3 regions of the Arthrobacter sp. R3-55 genome follow, and region 1 is predicted to be linked to each of the others. Evidence: riboswitches for the same ligand, from Rfam matches in the RefSeq annotation. Region 1 holds a riboswitch; each other region holds the start of a gene.
The links. A riboswitch is a leader RNA that binds a small molecule or an ion and turns the genes downstream of it on or off. The one in region 1 is predicted to bind cyclic di-AMP.
Positions count from the first base shown of each region.

Region 2: linked by a shared signal. The riboswitch ahead of M1D51_RS17880 (aggregation-promoting factor C-terminal-like domain-containing protein) and the one ahead of M1D51_RS16905 (C40 family peptidase) in region 1 are both predicted to bind cyclic di-AMP.
Region 3: linked by a shared signal. The riboswitch ahead of M1D51_RS01505 (hypothetical protein) and the one ahead of M1D51_RS16905 (C40 family peptidase) in region 1 are both predicted to bind cyclic di-AMP.

Region 1 is NZ_CP096423.1:3,700,420-3,707,675, reverse strand. It holds gene M1D51_RS16925 (MFS transporter) at 1-854, shown strand, start outside; gene serC (phosphoserine transaminase) at 921-2,051, opposite strand; gene M1D51_RS16915 (metal-dependent transcriptional regulator) at 2,346-3,041, shown strand; cyclic di-AMP (ydaO/yuaA leader) riboswitch at 3,234-3,463, shown strand; gene M1D51_RS16910 (M23 family metallopeptidase) at 3,470-4,300, shown strand; cyclic di-AMP (ydaO/yuaA leader) riboswitch at 4,446-4,607, shown strand; gene M1D51_RS16905 (C40 family peptidase) at 4,612-5,358, shown strand; gene M1D51_RS16900 (NlpC/P60 family protein) at 5,457-6,230, shown strand; gene M1D51_RS16895 (HNH endonuclease) at 6,483-6,983, shown strand; gene M1D51_RS16890 (NTP transferase domain-containing protein) at 7,026-7,256, shown strand, end outside.
Region 2 is NZ_CP096423.1:3,917,687-3,924,942, forward strand. It holds gene M1D51_RS17865 (winged helix-turn-helix domain-containing protein) at 285-1,151, opposite strand; gene M1D51_RS17870 (response regulator transcription factor) at 1,806-2,546, shown strand; gene M1D51_RS17875 (sensor histidine kinase) at 2,550-4,046, shown strand; cyclic di-AMP (ydaO/yuaA leader) riboswitch at 4,179-4,340, shown strand; gene M1D51_RS17880 (aggregation-promoting factor C-terminal-like domain-containing protein) at 4,346-5,188, shown strand; gene M1D51_RS17885 (dolichyl-phosphate beta-glucosyltransferase) at 5,359-6,363, shown strand; gene M1D51_RS17890 (pyridoxal phosphate-dependent decarboxylase family protein) at 6,360-7,256, opposite strand, start outside.
Region 3 is NZ_CP096423.1:293,197-300,452, forward strand. It holds gene M1D51_RS01485 (RNA polymerase sigma factor) at 1-162, shown strand, start outside; gene M1D51_RS01490 (hypothetical protein) at 159-1,034, shown strand; gene ald (alanine dehydrogenase) at 1,164-2,282, opposite strand; gene M1D51_RS01500 (PucR family transcriptional regulator) at 2,493-3,707, shown strand; gene M1D51_RS01505 (hypothetical protein) at 3,907-5,256, opposite strand; cyclic di-AMP (ydaO/yuaA leader) riboswitch at 5,259-5,403, opposite strand; gene M1D51_RS01510 (ATP-dependent DNA ligase) at 5,650-6,714, shown strand; gene M1D51_RS01515 (DUF6480 family protein) at 6,749-7,012, opposite strand; gene M1D51_RS01520 (alpha/beta fold hydrolase) at 7,125-7,256, opposite strand, start outside.

The DNA.
Region 1 (7,256 bases):
GAATGATCGGCCCGGCGGTCTCGGGTGTGCTGACGGTGGTGGTGGGCCCGGGCTGGGTGTTCCTCATCAACACGGTGTCCTTCGTAGCCATGCTCTGGGCACTGAAGCTCATCCCGGTGTCCTCGCTCCGGATCCAGCCCCGCGCCGCCGCGGGCAAAGGGCGGATCCGGGAGGGCCTCCGCTACGTCCGCAACAGACCCGATATCCAAGTTGTCCTGGTGGCCATCTTCATCGTGGGTACCTTCGGGCTGAACTTCCCCCTCTTCATCGCAGCCATGGTGGGTACTCAGTTCGGCATGGACGCCGGAGCATTCGGACTCCTGAACTCCGTCATGGCCATAGGATCCGTGACCGGCGCCCTCCTGGCTGCCCGACGCGGACGGCCCCGCTTGAGGTTGATCTTCGCGGCGGCAGGTGGTTTCGGTGTCGCCAGCGCCTTGGCAGCACTGGCTCCCAACGCCGTGCTCTTTGGCCTGGCCCTGATTCCTTGCGGCCTGTTCGCACTGACCCTGATCACCAGCGCCAACGGCTATGTCCAATCCACCACCGAGGCTGTCATGAGGGGGCGCGTCATGTCCTTGTACATGGCCATCTTCATGGGCGGTACTCCCATCGGAGCGCCGCTGGTGGGATGGGTGGCCAACGTTGGCGGGCCGCGATGGTCCGTCGGCGTCGCTGCGCTGGCCGGCGTCAGCACCGCCGTCGTGGGATTGGTATGGATCATCCGGGCGAAGCAGCTGCGCCTCCGCTTTGATCGCCGGGCCCGCGGGCTGAAGCATTTCCGGGTGGAGTCGCTGCTGGCCCGCCCGTTAATTGACGAGCACGACGACGACGCGAGGCGGCAGGGCGGATAAGGAGCTTTAAACGGCGGCGGCGCCGTTCGGGACCATCCGAACGACGCCGACTGGCAGCCGGTGCTGCTACTTCTTCAGCTCTCCCACCACGTAGTCGATGCTGGCCAGCAGGGCCGAAACGTCGTCTGGCTCAATGGCAACAAACGTAGCAATGCGCAGCTGGTTGCGGCCCAGCTTGCGGTAGGGCTCGGTATCCACCACGCCGTTGGCACGCAGCACCTTGGCGATCGCCGAGGCATCAATGGAGTCATCAAAATCGATGGTGGCGATCACGTTGGAACGGTCTTCAGCGTTTGTGACAAAGGGGGTGGCGTACTCTGAGGCCTCGGCCCAGGAGTAGATGCGGTTGGCGGAGTCGGCCGTGCGCTTGCTCGCAAAGTCCAAGCCACCGTTGCTGTTGAGCCACTGCACCTGGGCGTCCAGGGTTACCAGCGTGGACAGCGAAGGGGTGTTGTAGGTCTGGTTGAGCTTTGAGTTATCGATGGCGGTCTGCAGGTCCAGGAAGTCCGGGATCCAGCGGCCGGACGCCTTGATACGTGCCGCACGCTCCAGGGCGGCGGGGGAGAAGAGGCCCAACCAGAGGCCACCGTCAGAGGCGAAGTTCTTCTGAGGGGCGAAGTAGTAGACGTCGGACTCGGCGACGTCCACGTCCAACCCGCCTGCAGCGGAGGTGGCATCGACCAGGACCAGGGAGCCTTCGTCGGCGCCCTGGACCCGCTTGACGGGAGCGGCTACGCCCGTGGAGGTCTCGTTCTGGGGCCAGGCATAGACGTCGACGCCGGCCTCGGCTTGGGACACCGGGCGGGTGCCCGGCTCGGCCTTGATGATAGAGGAAGCGTCCAGGAACGGCGCCTTGTTGGTGGCGGCAGCAAACTTCGAACCGAACTCACCGAACGAGAGGTGCTGTGCTTTTTTCTCGACCAGGCCGAATGCGGCAACATCCCAAAAAGCTGTGGAACCGCCAACGCCGAGGACGACTTCGTAGCCCTCGGGCGCACGGAAGAACTGGCTGAGTCCTTCACGAACAGAACCCACGAGGTTCTTGACCGGAGCCTGGCGGTGGGACGTGCCCAGGATGGTGGACGAAGCGGCAGACAGTGCCTCGATCTGTTCCGGACGGACCTTGGAGGGTCCTGCGCCGAAGCGTCCGTCCTTGGGCAGCAGATCTGCGGGAATGGTGATGCTGTTGTCGCTCACGTGTGGCTCCAATGGGTATCGGCTAGAGATGGGTCGTGGCAGGTGGCATCAACTGCCCCTTCGACACCCCCAATTCTGCCTGACCCGGTGCGGAGGCAGGAACCTGCAGCCGTCATAGTCCGCCACGTGGAATGCCGGCCAACCATATGCGACCGGAATTATCCAGAGTAATTCCAAATAAGCTAGGCTGGTGGTTGGCGTCCATGGGGCGGCGGTGCACACCGGCCACCCTGGCAAGGGACGCTGTACGGTGGAGATTACGCAAGGAACTGCGTTCGAGGAGAGCTGAGCTGGATGACGGATCTGATCGATACCACTGAGATGTATCTTCGGACCATTTTGGAGCTTGAAGAAGAGAACATCGTGGCTCTCAGGGCCCGCATCGCCGAGCGGTTGCGGCACTCCGGTCCCACGGTTTCCCAGACCATCGGACGCATGGAGCGCGACGGCTTGGTGATTGTTTCCAACGACCGCCACCTGGAACTGACCGAGGTGGGACGCAAGCGAGCCACCGAGGTCATGCGCAAGCACCGCCTTGCCGAGCGGCTCCTGGCTGATGTCATCGGCCTGGACTGGGCTTATGTCCACGACGAAGCGTGTCGCTGGGAACACGTGATGAGCGAGCGTGTGGAACGGCGGCTGTACGAACTCCTGGAACACCCGACCGAATCTCCTTATGGCAACCCCATCCCGGGCCTCGAAGCGCTCGGTGGCCTTGCAAGTCAGCCTTTCCCCCGCCTCGATGTCAACCTCCTCCAGGCGATGGACGGGTATGCGGCCAATTCCCACGTGGCGGTCACCCGTTTGGCGGAGCCCATCCAGGTTGAGCCTGAACTCCTCACCCAGCTGGATGAAGGCGGGATCCGTCCCGGAGCAGCTGTGTCACTCGAGCGCGTTGGCGAATACATCTCCGTCCGGGTCCCCGGTATTGAGGGAGCCCTGGAGCTCCCGCCCGAGGTGGCGGCGCACGTCTTTGTCACCGTCGGCTGACACGCCTTTCCTGACGCGGTGTCATATCTCACTTTTGAGCTGATGGCGCGCGTGTGACCTGCGGTTTTCCGCAATTAGTGATAAGGGGCCGGCTCATCATGCCTCTTCCTGTTGATAACGAATTTATTACTGCGGGCCTTAATCCCCTATAGTTATCTACTAGCGCTGATACCAAAGCGTTACCTGTTCCGGAGCCGAGCTCTGCCAGCGGAACAGGTGTGTCATCCACCACTGGCAGAGGCGGGGGAACCACAAGCGGCTGTCTAAAGAAGCAGCCTTGGGGTGAAGTCCGCAGCAGAAGTGCCCATTTACGCAAGTCCCTCTTGGGATACCTGTGTGCCGTGAGCGCTTCGTGCGGACCGGGTCTTTGAACTCTCTGACCCGAATCCGACAGCTAACTTCGCAGGCTTTTGAGAGAGGAACAGAGTTTGACAACGCAGAACGTCAGGGGCCGCCGCCGCGCGTCGGGCCCCGCTGCTGAGCTGCGGCCAGCCCGCGTCGTATCGGAGATCCGGCCACGCGACACCGAACGCCAGGTGCGCCGCCGTAAGAGCCCGTTACGCCAGGTAGCCGACTTCGCCGCAGCCAGTGGTGTCGGGCAGAAGGCCGGAGTTGCGCTTGCCGCCACCGGACTTGCCCTGACTGTAGGTCTGCCGGCCACCAGCCCGGTCATGGCAACTTCCGAATCAGGCCAAACCGAGGCAGCCCTGGCTGTCACCGGTGGCAGCCAGCCCGAAGTGTCGGCTGCTGCATCGGCAAAAATCGACTTCAGCCGCGCCGCAGTTGCCACCGCCGCCGATCCTGATGGCAAGCTGAAGCAATTGCTCAGTGCGCAGTCCGCCGGAAGCATCCAGCGCGCCTCGTCCACGGGCACCATGGCCAGCCCCCTCGATACACTGACCACTGCTTCCCCCTTTGGCTACCGCATCAGCCCCCTCACGGGTGGTTCCGGTGACTTTCACCGCGGTCAGGACTTCGTAGCCCAGTGCGGCACGGCAGTCCATGCCGCAGCCAGCGGCAAGGTTACCTTTGCCGGGTGGCACGAGTACGGCGGAGGCAACCGCGTGGTGGTAGACCACGGAAACGGCCTTGAGACCACGTATAACCACCTGTCCTCCTTCACCGTCAAGGTGGGCCAGACTGTCAGTCGCGGCGACACTGTTGCGCTGAGCGGCACCACGGGCGCCTCCACTGGCTGCCACCTCCACTTTGAAGTACAGGTCAACGGTGAAGTTGTTGACCCCATGGGCTGGCTTTAGTCCATTTGATGGTCGTCTCTCGCATTCGTGACACACCCCGTGACCTGAATGTGACATTCACGTTCAACTGTTGTACCGTACAAAGCGCATCGGCTTTTTAGGGGGCCGGTGCACTTGAGTGGATTGCCTAGCTCTGCCACCGCTCAAGGTCCGTTCGCATAAATCGTCTGGCAGGGGCGGGGGAACCACTTCTGGTCTTCGTAAGAAGGCCTTGGGGTTAAGTCGCAAAAGCTTCCTTGAAGCAGCGCGGCCGGATGACTCCCATCCGAATCCGACAGCTCACCTCGCAGGCATTGGGAGAGGCTACCTACGTGTCATCACGCACTACCCCTGCGCGCCATCGCGCCGAATCGGTTCGTACGAACCCTTTGAACACGCTTTCCAAGGCTGTTTCATCCAACGCCGGTACCGTTGGCCGTCAGGCCGTCGTTCTGGCAGCAGCCTCAGGCCTCGTCCTTAGCGTCGGTCTGCCGGCCCAGGCAGCAGACACCGACGTTTCCAAGTCGGAAGCCTCCAGCACCCAGCAGATGGTCACCACTGCAGTAGTCACAGCAGAGCCCACCGCTACTGTCTCCTTCGAAAGCCCCGTCGTGGCCACCAAGGAAGCTCCCAAGGTTGTCCAGCGCGCTTCGCAGGCCACCCAGCGGACCGCGGCCAACGGCAACCAGACCACCGCAGGCGCCGTGACCGCGAAGTCCTCCGAAGCCAAGGACGCTGCTTCCAGCGCCGCCGCTTCCGGCCTCGCTGCGATCGCCTACACCGGCATCGGCCACCCGTACGTTTGGGGCGGCACCACGCCCAACGGCTGGGACTGCTCCGGCTTCACCCAGTGGGTTTACGCCCAGGCCGGGATCAGCATTCCCCGCGTCAACGCCTGGACGGCCATGAAGCCCACCAGCACCCCTGCTCCCGGTGACCTGGTCATGCAGAACGGTGGAGCACACGTTGGCATCTACGTCGGCAACGGCATGATGATCAGCGCTTTGAACCCTGGACAGGGCACGCTCCTGCACTCGGCTGCCTCCACGGGCACCTCCTCCTTCTTTACCCTCCGCTAGAAATAATCCAGTTCGGGGTTCGCCGGCATGCCCCACGTGCCGTCGCACCAATGAGCCGCGTGTACCCCAACTGCACGCGGATACGAAAAGAGAAAACCATGACCAGTGCACCAAAGGTTGCACGGCATCGCGCTGAGGCCCCCAAGACCAGCTCGCTTGCCGTGATCGCCAAGGCCGTCAGTGAAAACGCCGGTGGCGTGGGCCGCCAGGCAGCCGTCATTGCCGCAGCTTCGGGTTTGGTCCTGACGGGCAGCGTGGCCGCCAACGCAGCAGACACCAACGTTGACCGCGAGTCCACCTCGACCTCCACCCTCGACGTCCAGTCGGTAGTGCAGGCGACCATCGCTGCGGACTCCACGGTTGCCATCTCTTACGAACGCCCCGTGGTCACCACGGTGCAGGCCCCGGTTCCTGTGGAGAAGAAGGCTCCTGCCAAGGTTGAAACCAAGAAGACAGCAGAAGTCACGGCCACTGCCGGTAAAGCCACGCTGGCGGTCAACACCGCGGCTCCTGCAGCAAAGGCTCCGGCCGCTGCCAGTGGCCTTGGTGCGGCAATCGCTGCTGCTGCCTACGCACAGCTCGGTGTGACCCAGGACTGCACCATGCTGGTGACCAATTCCCTGGCAGCCGTTGGCATCAACTTCCACGACTGGCCGGCCGGCTACCTCTCCCTTGGCCGCACCGTCAGCGCAGCGGAAGCACAGCCCGGCGATCTCGCTTACTACGCCAACGGTGGTCTGGCCGGACAGGCACACATTGCTGTGTACGTCGGCAACGGCAAGGCAGTCCATGGTGGATGGAACGGATCCACCACGGCACTGTTCAGCGTCAACGTCGGCTCCGGCCCGGTCTTCATCCGTGTGAACGGCTGACCCGGACTTACGCAAGGCAGCAACACCCCTCAGGCTTCGGCCCGCGGGGTGTTTTGCTTTAAGGCACTGGAACCGGTCCTCCTACCCTTAACCCGGCATGAACTTTTGCCGACACTGCACGGGAATCGACAGAAAGATTCGTTGATACGGCATATAAGTGCTTACCCTTATCTTGTCGATCCACAGCCCGTACAAGCAGAGGGCAGCCGGCCCTCGTGCCCCTGACGGGTGCGGCCGTGAAGAGGTACGTGCATGCGCACACTCGTTCTGAATGCTGGATATGAACCGCTGGCGGTAATAACATTCCGCCGGGCGCTGGTCCTTGTGTTGACTGGGAAAGCTAGCGTAGTGGCCGAAGGCGACGAGCCTGTCGTCGGGCCACAGGAGATTCTCGGACGCCCCTCCGTGATCCTCCTCAACCGCTACATCCGTCCCCGGTACAACAGGATTACTGCCGTGAGCCGCCGCGGGGTCCTTCGCCGCGACGGCCATCGCTGCGCCTACTGCGGGAAAACAGCCCACACCATAGACCACGTCCACCCCAAATCCAGGGGCGGCGCGGATTCCTGGGAAAACCTGGTTGCGGCGTGCTTGAAATGCAACAACGCCAAGAGCGACCATACGCTGGCTGAAATGGGCTGGAAGCTCCGTTTCACGCCAGGGGTTCCCCAGGGAACCATGTGGCAGATCAAGGAACTCGAGAAACCTGCGCCGGACTGGGACCCGTTCCTGTTGCCGGAATCCGCTGCCTGATCGATTTCTGCTGAACTCCGGCCGCCCCGGTAATCTGGGCGGATGGAGTTCAATGCCGTGATTTTGGCGGGTGGCAGGGCCACCCGCCTCGGTGGCGTGCCCAAGCCATCGCTGATGTACGACGGCGACACCCTCCTTTCGCATGCCCTGCAGGCGGCCCGGGGTGCTGCAGCGGTGGTGGTGGTGGGTCCGGAAGCTTCAGGACCGGGTGGTATGCCGTTGCCGGACGGGGTGCTGCGTGCACGGGAGGAGCCGGCATTTGCAGGTCCGGCT
Region 2 (7,256 bases), 220 kb from region 1:
TCAAACAGGGTCACGACCCCACGCACCCCGGTCCCCCACCACCTACTTTGAACTCCATACGCCCCGAACACGCGGAGGCAGCGGGCGTGCCAGGGGGCCTCTCCAGCCAATGTAGGTGGTAGCCGCACACAACCTGGCGCCCCGGACCCTTCAGCCGCGGAGGCCAATCCTCGTCAGGGCACGAAAAAGCCGAAAGGCGGCATATCCCGACAGCGCCATTGTCGCGCGAAGAATGAGCGCAGGCGCAGAGGGATGTTGCCGCCTTTCGGCTGCAGTAGTACTACTTAGATCGAGTATTCCGGAGCGGCCCAGACGATGACCTCGGGGTGCTCGTAGAAGCGGTAGCCCTGGCCGCGGACCGTGCGAACAGTGTTGGCAAGGCGCCCCAGCTTGGAGCGGAGGCGGCGGATATGGACGTCGATGGTGCGCTCGTTGGGGACCTCTTCGGCGTTGCGCCACAGGCCTTCAAGGAGTTCGTCGCGGCCCACGGTGCGGGTGCCGTTCTCCACGAGGTAGTTGAGGAGTTCGAATTCCTTGAATGTCAGGTTCAGCGATTCGCCGTCAAGGTGCACTTCGCGGCGGGCGAGGTCGATCAGCACGCCGGAGGGGCGGGATTCCTGCTGCGGCGCCGGGCGGGCGGTTTCGGTGCGCTGGCGGGCGGTGACGGTGGGGTCACCAAAGGTGGAACGCACGACGTCGAGTGCGGACCCGGGCGCGCCGGCGGGGGCTACTGCCACGGCAGCATAGCTCTCTGCGCCGGTGACGAGGGACTGCGCATAGGCGCGGATTTCCTGGGCCAGCTTGGCGATGGAGGTGCCTGCGGCCGCTGCGGTCTCTTCATCAATGCCCATGTAGAGCACGAAGCCACGGGCTACGTTGTCGTTGGCAACGGGGCGGAGCCTGTCGGACTGGGCAATGACCGGCGTAGGCGCAGTCATGGGTGCCGGCTCGGCGGCGGGTACGGCGCGCAACTGGCCATAGGAGTTGGGGTTGTAACCCTGCGGAACATAACCGGGAGCCTGCTGGCCTGCACCTTGCTGGGCGGGGGCGTAGCCGGGGCGGTTGCCGAAGCCGGGGCGGAGCCCTGCGTTCGACGCGGCCTTGTTGGCGTTACGGACGGAGATGTGGACGTATCCAGATGCAACTGACATGGAGTGCTTACCTCAAAAGTGAATAGCCGTCATCGCGGCTTCGAATGCTGGTTGTCCCCGCAATGAGTTTGGGGAGGGGCGCCCAACGCTGGGCTAGGGGGCGAATGCCTGAAACTTCTTGGGGTGGAAAGTTAGGCTTGCATTCGACAACAGCGGTCATCATGGCCAGCGGGTGTGCTGGGCCAGGTTGCTGCGGCTGCAGGTGCTGTTGAGTTCTTGTTCACATTGGAAGTGTGCAACGTAACAATGGCAACACGCAAGTAACAAAGCGCAGAACCGTCCACATTTTGAGACGGAGGGGTCTATTGTGCCGTAAATCACAATTCAGCCGACGGGATAAATGAACGCCATTTCATTCGGCTCGCGCAGGAAATAATCGCCATCCAGTGAATATTCTTCGGCTGATGAGGCATGATGTGCATCTTCATTCCCGCGAACGGCGCACCTGCGGAATCTCACGATCTGAAACAGTTGTTGTCCAATCGTGGACGGCCTTCTTCAGGAATTTTCGCATGAAAATCTGCTACAAGCCGTAGAAAGCGTATTTTCCGGACGCTACCCGCCCCTTGACTCCCATCTCGTTACTGTTGACTTCACAGCGTCCTCACAGGATCGGCAAAGCGATCGCTAATCAGCAGAACAGAGAGTTGTCCCATGGCCTCCTCGCACTCCATGACCAACAACCTTCCCCAGCTGTCCCACCCGGACGGTTCGCCGATCCGCGCCTTAGTGGTGGATGACGAACCCAGCCTTGCCGAACTCATGAGCATGGGACTGCGCATGGCCGGCTGGTCGGTAGCTGTGGCCGAAGACGGTCCGGAGGCTGTGAAGCTTGCCAAGGATTTCCGGCCCGACGTCCTGGTGCTGGACGTCATGTTGCCCGGATTCGACGGCGTAGAGGTCCTCAACCGCATCCGCGCCTTCGCCCCCGAAGTGCCCGCCCTCTTCCTTACCGCCAAGGACGCCGTGCAGGACAGGATCGTCGGATTGGCTGCCGGCGGCGACGACTACGTCACCAAACCTTTCAGCATGGAGGAAGTCCTCCTGCGCCTCCACCGACTGGTCCAGCGTTCCGGCGTCGCCGCCATGGACACCGCGGAGTTGGTGGTGGGTGATCTCACCCTGAACGTGGACACCCGCGAAGTCACGCGTGCCGGCGAGGACATTCCCCTCACCGCAACCCAGTTCGAGCTTCTGCGCTACCTCATGGAGAATCCCAAACGTGTGATCAGCAAGGCCCAGATCCTGGACCGCGTGTGGGATTACGACTTCGGTGGGCAAGCCAACATCGTGGAGCTCTACATTTCCTACCTTCGCAAGAAGATCGAAGCCAACCATCCGCCCATGATCCACACAATCCGCGGTGCCGGCTATGTCATCAAGCCCGCGGACTAGGCGTTGAGCACACTTTCAGGGGTGGCCAGAAAGTCCCGCCGGAGCTGGCTGAACCCCTCCACCTGGCATTTGCGCACCCGGCTGGTCCTGGTGGCGATGGCACTGCTGGTCGCCATCTGCGGGGCGGTGGGTGTGGTCAGCTACGCCTCCATGGACATGGTGTTCAACAGGCAGCTCGACAGGCAGCTTGAGCAGGCGTCCAGCCGCGCGAACGACTTCGGCAGGCCGCCGTCGAACTTTCCCTCCTCACCTTCGGGGAAGCCGGACCCGCTGGAGGCGCGGGGTCAGGCCGCCGGAACGCTTAACGCCAGGATCGACGGTTCCACCGTCCGCAGTTCCGGGCTCATTGACGCCCAAGGCAACCGTGTTGCCTTGTCCCCCGAGGATGAGCAAGTGCTGTTGGCACTGCCCAAGAGCGGTGATCCGGTGGATCGTTCCCTCTCCAACGGGGACTATCGGCTGGTGGCGGTCGCCCCCTATGGTGACGTGATCGTCACGGGCCTGCCTCTCGCGGACAAACAGAGCGCCGAGGCCTCGTTGGTGTGGACCATGGTGCTGGTCTCGCTGGGCGGACTGGTCATCATCGGCCTCGCCGGCACCGTCATCATCCGCCGGACCATGCGGCCTTTGGAGCAGCTCTCCGAGGTGGCCACGAAAGTTTCGCGACTACCGCTCGACGCCGGTGAAGTGGCACTTGCGGTGCGCGTACCGCCGTCGGCCTCTCATCCCGGAACGGAAGTGGGCAGCGTAGGCCATGCCCTGAACCTGATGCTGAACAACGTCTCCAGCGCCTTGGAAGCCCGCCAGGAAAGCGAAACCAAGGTGCGCCAGTTCGTCGCGGACGCCTCACACGAACTCCGGACGCCGCTCACTGCCATCCGCGGTTACACCGAACTGCTGAGGATGACCGAACACTTCACAGATGACGGCTGCAAATCCCTGGCGCGCGTGCAAAGCCAGTCAGAGCGGATGACAACCCTGGTGGAGGATCTCTTGCTGCTCGCCAGGTTGGACGAGGGCCAAGCGATCAAGGTTACCGATGTGGACCTCACCCAGTTGGTGATCGAAACGGTCAGCGATGAGAAAGTCATGGCACCGGACCACGTGTGGCAACTGCAACTGCCGGAGGAACCCGTCACGGTCCGCGGCGACTCCATCCAGCTGCACCAGGTCCTGGCAAACCTGCTGTCCAATGCCCGCAAACATACCGATGCCGGCACAACTGTGGTCACGGCCGTTATGCTCTCGGCCGATGGCAGCGCAGTGGTGACCGTGACCGACAACGGGCCGGGCATTCCAGAGGATTTCCAAGGCCGCATCTTCTCCCGCTTTGCCCGGGCCGATGCCGCGAGATCGGGTTCTGAAGGGACGTCGGGACTAGGCTTGTCGATCGTGGAATCCATCGTGGAAGCGCACGGCGGAAGCGTGGAAGTGACGTCAAAACCGGGTCGCACCGAGTTCGCCCTGCGACTACCAACCGTCACCGCCGAAGAGATGTAACGAACTCGGCAAGGCGACTCACCGGCGTCGTGATCTCTGTTACCTAAATGTGACTTCTGCGAATTCCTCCTGTACCGTCGAAAGGGTGGGTCGCCCCAACTGGCCCGCATCCGGGATGCGCCGAGCTCTGCCACTTCCCGGAGTCCGTTCTTACTCCGAGGCAGAGACGGGGGACCCAGAGTCTCCGGGCCCAGGCATTTATGCCGGACCCTTGGGGTGAAGCCGCAGCGACACGCGCGGCCGGATGACCTCATCCGAACCCGACAGCTAACTCCGCAGGCGCTGAGAGGTAATCACACATGTCTGAATTTAACGATCAGACGCGCCCTTCCGCGCGTCACCGCGATGAGCACAACGCACCGTTGACCAAGTCGCAAACCGTCCTCAAGAACGCTGCCCGCCAGGGTAAGTCCGGCCACCGCATGTCGGTTGTTGCCGGCGTCGTGGCCGCTGCGCTGGGCGTCGCTTCGCTCGGTACTGCTGCCAACGCCACCCTGAACCTCCCTGAGGCGAGCCGCGTTGCAGAGACCCAGGCTGCTGCCCAGGTCAGCACCAACAAGACAGCCGAAATCTCCGCTTCCTTGGACGCAGCCGCCGCAAAGGGCGCTGCTGACCGGGCCGCTGTGGACAAGGCCGCTGCTGAAAAGGCTGCCGCCGAGAAGGCCGCCGCCGACCAGGCCGCCGCTGAAAAGGCTGCCGCCGAGAAGGCCGCCGCCGATCAGGCTGCTGCGGAGAAGGCAGCCGCTGATGCTGCAGCCAAGCAGGCCGCCGACGCCGCTGCTGCCGCCGAAAAGGCCGCCGCCGAAGCTGCTGCCGCCGCCCCGAAGGCCGTGGATGACCCCGCCGCCGCCAAAGCCTACGCTGCCAGCATCCTCGGCAACTATGGCTGGAGCGCCAGCGAAATGACCGCGCTGAACACCCTGTGGGAGAAGGAATCCAACTGGAGGACCACTGCCACGAACGCTTCCAGCGGCGCTTACGGCATTGTCCAGTCCCTGCCTGCTTCCAAGATGGCCACTGCCGGTGCTGACTGGCAGACCAACTACCAGACCCAGATCAAGTGGGGCCTGAACTACATCAAGGAGCGCTACGGATCCCCGTCGGCCGCCCTGGGCTTCCACCTGGCCAACAACTGGTACTAAGCCACACTGCCTGAGGACCGCGCCGGTTGCCGCCGTTCGCACCAGTAACCACTGGAGCGAATGGCGGGAACCGGCGCGGTTTTCTGTTTTCACAGGTGACCGCCGTAGCTCACAGTGGCGTCACAGCCCGCGCCTAAAGCACTCATAATCGGCGGGGCCATTCTGAAGACATGACGCTCACAAATCCCACCACCAGCGCTCCGCCGCGACGCTTCCACTCGGCGCGCTTCGGTGGCGGGGCGGCAACTTATTCACAGCAGGACCTTGCAGGGCCACAACCCCGACGCTCCCCCATTGACACCCGTGCTGCCGTTCCTGTTCTGGACGTCACCCTTCCCGTCGCCAACGAGGAAGCCCGTTTGGAACGGAACCTGCGTAGGCTTCACTGGCATCTCACCGACTCGTTTCCCCACAGCTTCCGCATTACGGTTGCGGATAACTGCAGCACTGACAACACCCTGAGGATCGCCGAGCGCTTGGCCCGGGAGCTCCCTGAAGTGGTGGTGGTGCGGTTCCAGCAAAGGGGGCGCGGAAACGCACTCCGCCGCCTCTGGCAGGTCTCACCGTCACCCGTGCTCGCCTATATGGAAGCAGACCTTTCCACGGACTTGTCGGCCCTGGCTCCCCTGATTGCACCGCTGCTCTCGGGCCATTCGGATATCGCCGTCGGCACGCGGCTGGCACGGAGCTCACAGGCGGCCCGCAGTCCCCAGCGCGGATTCATCTCCCGAAGCTACAACGCCCTGCTCCGCGCCGTCCTGGGCACACGCATTTCCGATGCCCAGTGCGGGTTCAAGGCCGTCCGTGCCGACGTCGTGCACCACATCCTTCCATTGACCAAGGACGATGGCTGGTTCTTCGATACCGAACTCCTGGTGATCGCCGAACGGTGCGGACTGCGCGTTCATGAAGTACCCGTCGACTGGACCGACGATCCCACCTCAAGTGTCGACGTCGTACGCACCGCGCTTGCCGACCTGCGCGGCCTGGTGCGCTTGGCTCGCGACCTTGGCAGCGGGCGTGTTCCTTACAAGGAGGTGCGCAGGGAGATCGGCCGGACACCGGCGTCGGGAACGGCGGCGTCGCGTCTGGGACCGCTTCTGCGTTTGGTTGGTTGGGCCGCAATTTTCGCAGGGGCATACACAATGCCGCACTTCCTCCACGTCATCGGCTAAGCCTCCGGCTCGGCCTCCACCGCACCCCTCACAGCGGCAATGGACGCCGCAACATCGCCGGCATCCGTGGTCCAGTTGCTCACTGAGATCCTGAGGATTTCACGGCCACGCCACGAGGACCCGGACATCCACACCGCCCCCTCGGCCATCAACCGTTGCGTGACACGGTGTGTACGGTCATCGCTGCCGAAGCTCACCGAGACCTGGGTGAAAACGACGTCGTTGAGCACCTCGACACCCGGGATGGCAGCCAGGCCCTCAGCCAACGCACGGGCATTTGCGGCGAGCCGCTCCACCATGGCGATCACCCCGGAGCGTCCCAGTTGGCGGAGCGCGGCCCACACCGGGATGCCCCTGGCGCGGCGGGACATCTCCGGGACCTTTTCGAAGGGATCCCCCGGTCCGGCATCAGTGGCAATCAGATAGCTGGTGTGGACACTGAAAGCCCTTCGCAAAGCTTCGGGGCGGGCCACGATTGCCAAGCCGCAGTCGTACGGGACGTTCAACGTCTTGTGGGCATCCGTTGCCCACGAGTCCGCTTCCTCCACTCCCGCCAGCCGGCCCCGCAACGTTGGGCTCACAGCGGCCCACAGACCGAACGCCCCATCCACGTGCACCCACGCCCCCCGGTCATGTGCCACCGCAATGGCTTCCTCCATGGGATCAAAAGCGCCGGAATGCAGGTTTCCCGCTTGGAGACAGACCAGCGAAGGCCCGGGCTGCTGATCCATGGCCTCGGCAAGCGCGTCAGGGAGAATCCGTCCTTCGTCGTCGGCATCTACGGGGACGCACGCACCCAAGCCGAGATACCGCAACGCCAAATCCACTGCGGCGTGGCGCTCCCGGCCGGCAAAGGTGGTGATGCGCGGGGCGCCGGTCAACCCAAGAGCCTC
Region 3 (7,256 bases), 1.4 Mb from region 1:
GACGACTACCGGGAGGTCCTGGCATTGCGTGTCATTGCCGACCTTTCCGTGGAGGAAACAGCGGACATCATGGGCAAATCCCAAGGCGCCGTGAAGCAGCTGCAGCGCCGGGCCTTGGGCGCACTGAAGAAACGTGCACAACGAACGAACGGCACATCATGAGCGAACACCTTCCGCCCCGCGGACGCAGCCACCAGCAGGCAGTGCACCAGCAGGCAGTCGACCGTTTCCTGGCCGAATCCGGCCTGGACGGCGACGCCGAACTCCGCGCAGAACTGCTGGAACTTCGTTCGCTGGCCGATACTGCCCCCGTGCCGTCCGAGGCAGTTCGTGCGCTCATGGTTCGCGGCCAGGTTGCGGCCACCCAGCAGATCACGACGACGGCCGGTCCCGTTGCGTCGTCGGGCGCGCCAACGGCGGTACTCGCCAGGGTTGAAGACCCTGCACGTGCGGCTGACCCGGCCCGTGCGGGTGCCCTCCCTGCCGACGAACTTGCTGCGCGGCGGCGGGCAAAGCGGCGCACGGCCATTGCCGGCCTCGCCGTCGTGGTGTCCTTGGCCGGCGGTGCCTCTGCTGCGGCTGCGTCCGACGGCGGAATCCCGGGTGCCTTCCAGCATCTGGGCGCAGCCATCGGCTCAGCGGTCTCGAAGCTCACTCCTCCGTCCGGCGACGCCAACCGGCAGGGCGGCCCTGCCGGTTCAACGCCGGCGCCAACAGTTCCGGAGACGCCCGCAGTTCCGGACCGCGGACAGCCGGCGCCTCCTGCCCCGAATCCTTCCGGGAACCCGGCTCCAGGGGATCATCGGCAACCCGGTGGGGGAGCCTCGCTCAACGCACCGCAGGATCCGTCACTCCGCGACCCCGGGAAGGGCGCTGTTCCCAAGCCAGCGGTCACTGTTACGCCGCCCGGGATGGACCCCGCGACCATTGATCCGGCCAAGCTCCGCCCCTCTGGCGTACCTGTGCCGGCTCCCACCCACGTGGTTCCCAGCCTCCCTGCGGATCCGGGCAACCCGAGCCTCCCTGCGAAGTGACACCTAACACCTATGTTTGGGGGGGCAAGACATCAGTGTTAAGTGCAGTCTCGGCGCGGATTAAACCACGACGGCGGGGTGCGGCTTCGTGTGGAAGCCGCACCCCGCCGTCGTGCTTGGCGGTTATGGTTACGCGGTAACCAGGCTGTGCCAGTCGTTGACGAGAGGCAGGTTGTGCGCCTCGGAAACGGAGTGGTGTGCCACGTGGCCTGCGGCGATGTTGAGGCCGGCAGCCAGTGCGGGGTCGCGGTCGAAGGCGGCCTTGACGCCCAGGTTGGCCAGTGCCACGGCGTAGCGCAGGGTGACGTTGGTCAGTGCGTACGTGGAAGTGTTCGGAACGGCGCCAGGCATGTTGGCAACGCAGTAGAAGATCGAGTTGTGGACCTTGTACGTCGGTTCCTGGTGGGTGGTGGGGTGCGTGTCCTCGAAGCAGCCGCCCTGGTCCACGGCGATGTCCACCAGGACAGAGCCCGGCTTCATGCGGGCAACGAGCTCGTTGGTGACCAGCTTGGGAGCCTTGGCACCGGGGATCAGGACGGAGCCGATCACGAGATCTGCGTCGATGACTGACTTCTCGATCTCGTAGGCGTTGGAGGCTACGGTCTTCAGGCGGCCCTGGTAGAGGGCGTCGAGTTCGCGCAGCCGGTTGATGTTGATGTCCATGATGGTGACATCGGCACCGAGGCCCAAGGCCATGGCGGCGGCGTTGGTTCCGGCAACACCTGCGCCGAGGACAACTACCTTGGCCGGGCGGACGCCGGGTACGCCACCCAGGAGGACGCCCTTGCCGCCGGCGGGAGCCATGAGCGAGGAAGCGCCGACCACGACGGACAAGCGGCCTGCTACCTCGGACATCGGGGCGAGCAACGGGAGGGTGCGGCCCTCCTGAACGGTCTCGTAAGCGATGGCCGTGACGCCGGAGTTGATGAGCTCTGCGGTGAGCTCCGGTTCAGCGGCGAGGTGCAGGTAGGTGAAGAGGATGAGGCCCTTGCGGAAGCGGTGGTACTCGGCCGCGATGGGTTCCTTGACCTTCATGACCATGTCCGCACGGCCCCAGACGTCGTCGGCTTCATTGACGATTTCAGCGCCGGCGATCGAGTATTCCTCGTCGGTGATGCCCGAGCCCAGGCCTGCGCCGCGCTCAACCAGAACGGTGTGTCCGTGGGTGCGGAACTCGTGGACACCTGCGGCCGTGATGGCTACGCGGAATTCGTTGTTCTTGATTTCTTTGGGGACGCCGATGATCATCTGTGGGCTCCATCGTTAGCGGCCTCTTCGGCCGAAAAATGTGTTGCGGGCTGTGATTCCAGAATAAATCCGGCTGTGAGGCAGGCGACATGGACGCCAAGGTGCGGGCACCGATGAACCCCGTAAATTCAAGGATCCGGCATCATTTGACTCGACATTTGTCGAGCCATGGAGCGTCAGGTGTCGCCTGCTGTTGGTAAGCTCTGGAGGATGCAGCAAGACGTGGAGCAGATCGTTGAGCGGGTGGCGTTGAAGCTGGGCCGCGGCCTCTCCCTGGAGGACCTCGACGGCGTCCTCCTCGCCTACAGCTCCAACCAATCCCATGCCGACCGGGTCCGCGTGAACTTCCTCCTGAGCAAACGGGTCCCCGGCGATGTCAGCGTCTGGCAGCTGTCCCACGGCATCGCCACAGCGGTCCGCCCCGTTGTGGTTCCCGCAAACGAGGAACTGGGCATGCTGGGCCGCGTCTGCGTGCCGCTCCTGGTCCGCGGATTCCGCGTGGGCTACTTGTGGGTCCAGCTGGACCTTGAAGAGCAAAGTGCGACGGCGATACTCGCCGAACTGCCCGGCGTGCGTGATGAGCTGGACCTGTTGGCGGGGTTGCTCCTTGACTCCAACACGGCAGAGTCGGAGTTCCGGCGCAGGCGTGAGCAGGAGTTCCTCTCGGCCTGCAGCGGCGAATCGAACGCAGTGGCTGCCGTGGCCGGATGGAAGGAAATCCAAGGCCGTGGTCCATGGCAGCTGGTGACCATCCTGGACGCGGACAGTGCGAGGTCCGACGTCGATCCCATTGCCGCGACCCTGACCCACCGCTCGGCCGCGCTGCAGTCCACCATCGGCGTCAATGCCGCGTTGTTCAGCGCCGGAACGGAGACGCACTCGGTGGTCCTGTTCCGCGAGTCCGGTGGGCGGGCAGACCATGCGCAGGTACTGGTGCACTATCAGCTGGAGCTAGCCAAGCGTGCCGGCCGTAAGGTGGACCGGGTGATCCTGGGAATCAGCGAGCCGTTCCAGGTCATCCGGCAGCTCGCGGGAGCGTACCGGCAGTCGAAGGTTGCGGCGCAGGCGGCCGCCGTCGATCAGCCCCTTGGCGAACTCGTGGACAGCCGGACGGTGGGCGTCTATCAGCTCTTCGACCGTCTCCTGGCGCCGGGCGGCTGGGATGACACCGGCTCAGTGCACTTCCGGACCCTGGAGGACCAGGACAAGAACGGCGAGCTCCTGCCCGTCCTGGAACTGCTGTATGACAGCGACGGTTCAGTACAGGACGTCGCCGCCAAACTTCACCTCCACAGGAGCAGCATCTACAACAGGCTGGGCCGCATCCGCCAGCTCATTGGCGCTGACCCGCTGAGCGGCGCAATCCGCCTCGAATTGCACGCCGCTTTGAAGGCCCGGCGCTGGGCGGGCCGGCCGCGGATCTGAGCGTTGAACCAAAAGGAGGCGGGCACCCGGTGTGGGTGCCCGCCTCCTTTTTGGCGTGTGCTGCTCCTGGTTCCCTACGAGCGCCTCAAGCGCTGGCAGCTCCAGCGGCCCAGCCGACGCCGGAAGGTGGCTGTGCGGCTGCTGCTGCAGTACCGGCTGTGCCAGCCTACGTGGGTGGTGATGCGGGGAAGCCGGGTGCTCATTTGAGGGCGTCCTTTGCGGAGTCAAGGATCTGGTCGAGCGCAGACTGGGTGGGCGCCGGCGTGGTGGACGCGGTGGGCTTGCCCGTGGGACGTGGCTTGGTGGTCTGCGTGGGGGTGGGAGTAGGGCTGGGGCTCGGCGTAACGGTCGGGGGAGTTGTTGGCGTCGGGGTGGCCGGCGGCGTGGTGACGGTGTCCGATGGCACATCGCTCGGAACCGGTGCCGGAGCCGGCGGTGTGGGGACCGGACTGGTGGTGCCCGGTGCCGCAGCGATGGTCGCCGGCACTGCGGACGGGACCCAGACGGGGTCAGCCAAGGAAACTTTCGGCGTGGGAACGGACGACGGCGACACTGGCGCAGGTGCCTCCGGAACCGTGGCCGGTTGGCCGGCCGCCGACGTCGCAGCAGCTGAGGCGGACGGAGAAGAAGCCCTGGAGTAGGAAGCGCTGGGGGCCGGCGATGCGGAACCCGAATTCCTGTCGGCGCCGCTGGCTTCCTGCGCGGGTGCCTCCTGGCCGAAGAACGGCAACTCGAGGGCCTGCCCCACGGTGCCGGCCGTCAGGACCAGGCCGAGTGCACCCGCCACCACGGCCATGCGCTGGCTGATGTGCTTGACCGAAGCCGCCTTCACCAGGACCGCCTGGGGTTCGCGTGTAAGCGACGAACCGCCCAATCCTGACCGGGAACCCGGCCCTGGCTGTGAACCCTGCCCGGAGCGTGAACCCGTGGGAGCGCCCGACTGTTGGCGAACGTCCTTCCGGCTAGCCAGTGAGGCCGATGCCGAAGCAGCCGCAGCAACCGGGGCCGGGGATGTAGCCCGGGCCGGCGAAGCGGGGGTCGGCGCGGCAACGCGTGTCACGGGTGTGGTTGCAGGCTCCGGGTTTGCGGACACGATCGGGATGGCGGCTGTGGCCGGCTCGGACGCGGGCTGAGGGTTGGTCGGCTGCTCGGAGGCCTGAACGATCGGAATGGCGGCGGTGGCCGGCTCCGGGGTGGTGGGCTGGGGGTATGCCGGCTGCTTGGGAGCCTGGACGATCGGAATGGCGGCTGTCGGAGGCCCGGGCGTGGTGGATACGCGGGCTTCGGCTTGCGCGGCCTGCTCCTGCTCGGCGGCCCGCTCCCGCTCGGCTGCCCGCGCGGCCGCCCGCGTGGTGGGCGGCGCGACGGTGGGAATGGCCGCAGTGGGGGCGTCCGGCGTCGTGCCTGAAATTTCGGGAGTTTCGGGTGCAGCGGTACTTGCCTGCACGCTGCTGGAGGATCCGCTGGGTTGGGCCCGGCGGCGTCCGGTTGGCTTGGTGCGCTCGCCTTCAGTTCGGGCGCGGCGCGGCTGATCCATGGTTGGGGACATGGTGGTTGCCTCTCAACGCCTTCGAGGTTAGCTGTCGGGTTCGGACGAGGCCGTCCGGCCGCCGTAGCGGCTTCACCCCAAGGACTTGGAAAAGTCCGGGAACTTGTGGGTCCCCCGCCTCTGCCGCGGGTCTGGCGGATTCCGGAGTGCGGCAGAGCTCGGCGTCATTCCGGAAGCGGCCCAGCGGAGATACGGGTCGCCCTACGACGGTACATGAGCAGGAAAGTAAAGTCACATTAATGTAACGGACGGTACGTCTAGCCAAGCGGCAGGGTTCTATGACCTACGCTTCGGGGCTGGCAAGGCCGGAGCGCCAAGCACTGCAGCCAACACGAGCAAGATGTCCATGGCCTAACACTAGCTTCGGCGGGCACCTGCAGGTAGACATTGTCTATGGACCTGCCCGTGATGCCACCCGTCTCGCCCATGCTCGCCAAGTCAGTTCCGGCCATTCCTGATGTTGGGCACTACGAGCCCAAGTGGGACGGGTTCCGGACCATCGTCTTCAAGGACGGTGACGAGATCATCCTTGGCAGCCGCAACGAGAAGCCGATGACCCGCTACTTCCCTGAGGTGGTGGAGGCTCTCAGGAAGAACCTGCCGGACAAATGCGTGATCGACGGCGAGATCATCCTGATCGAGGGAACGCGGCTCGAGTTCGAGGTGCTTCAGCAGCGGATCCATCCGGCGGACAGCCGGGTGAGGATGCTGGCCGAGAAGACTCCTGCGTCCCTGGTTGCGTTCGATATCCTCGCGCTCGGCGACGAGAACCTCATGGATAAGCCATTCTCCGAGCGTCGGGCCATCCTGGAAAGTGCGCTCGCCAAGGCCAAGCCGCCCGTCTATGTGACTCCTGCTGTAACTGACCTTCAACGGGCGCAGGAGTGGTTCGTGCAACTCGAGGGCGCGGGCCTGGACGGCGTGCTGTCCAAGCCGCTGGATGGTGCGTACCAGCCCAACAAGCGGGTGATGTTCAAGACCAAGCATGAGCGCACTGCGGATTGCGTGGTGGCAGGTTTCCGCTGGCATAAGACCGCAAAAGTAGTTGGTTCCATGCTGCTCGGCCTCCACGACGACACTGGTCGGCTGCATCACGTAGGAGTGGTGGCATCGTTCCCCATGGCCAAGCGAGAGGCCCTGGTGGCTGAGCTTGAGCCCTACCAAGTGGACCTCGGTGAGCACCCGTGGGGCGAGTGGGCCAAGCAGGATGAGTCTGCCGGGGGTTCGCGCATGCCCGGCGCCCAAAGCCGGTGGAGCGCAGGCAAGGATTTCTCCTTCGTCCCCCTGCGCCCCGAACTGGTGATCGAGGTGGCTTACGACTACATGGAGGGGGACCGGTTCCGGCACACCACCCAATTTCGCAGGTGGCGGCCGGACAGGACCCCCGAGAGTTGCACGTACTCACAGTTGGAGGAACCGGTTGCGTACGATCTCGGCGAGATCCTGAGGTTGCCGTAGCCGTACTGCCTGGACGTTGAGCCGTGGCAGCTGGTTACTCTTCGTGCCCTTGGTCGCTGCTCATGCTGCCCTCGGCCGGCGGCGTTTCTCCCGGGGGTACCCCGCCGCCGGGTTCCAAGCCCGTGACGTTGCCGTCGAGGGGGTCGGGGTTGGCGGAGGCTGCGGGATCCTCGTCCTCGTCCTGGCGCATGTCGGGGTCCTCGTGGATGCTGTCGGCATCGGCCGTAGTGTCAAACGGCCCGGTTGCGCCGCTTGCGCCGAAGCCCTGGGTTTGTTCATTCGAGTCTTTGTCGGTCACGATCAGCCCTTTCGTAAGCAAACTTACTAATGCGCTTGCTTTGTCAGCCTAGCCGGGAGCAGCTGACTCAACAAGCGGGCGCAAGCCGGGCGCCGGCGTCGTGCGTTGATACTTAGCGGTTTGGCGACGTGGCGGCGACGAAGCTCCTAATGGCCTCGGCCACAGCTTGGGGACGCATGTGTTGCGCCACGTGCCCCACCCCAGGGATTTCCACCAAACGACCCTGCGCGACTACCCGCGATAA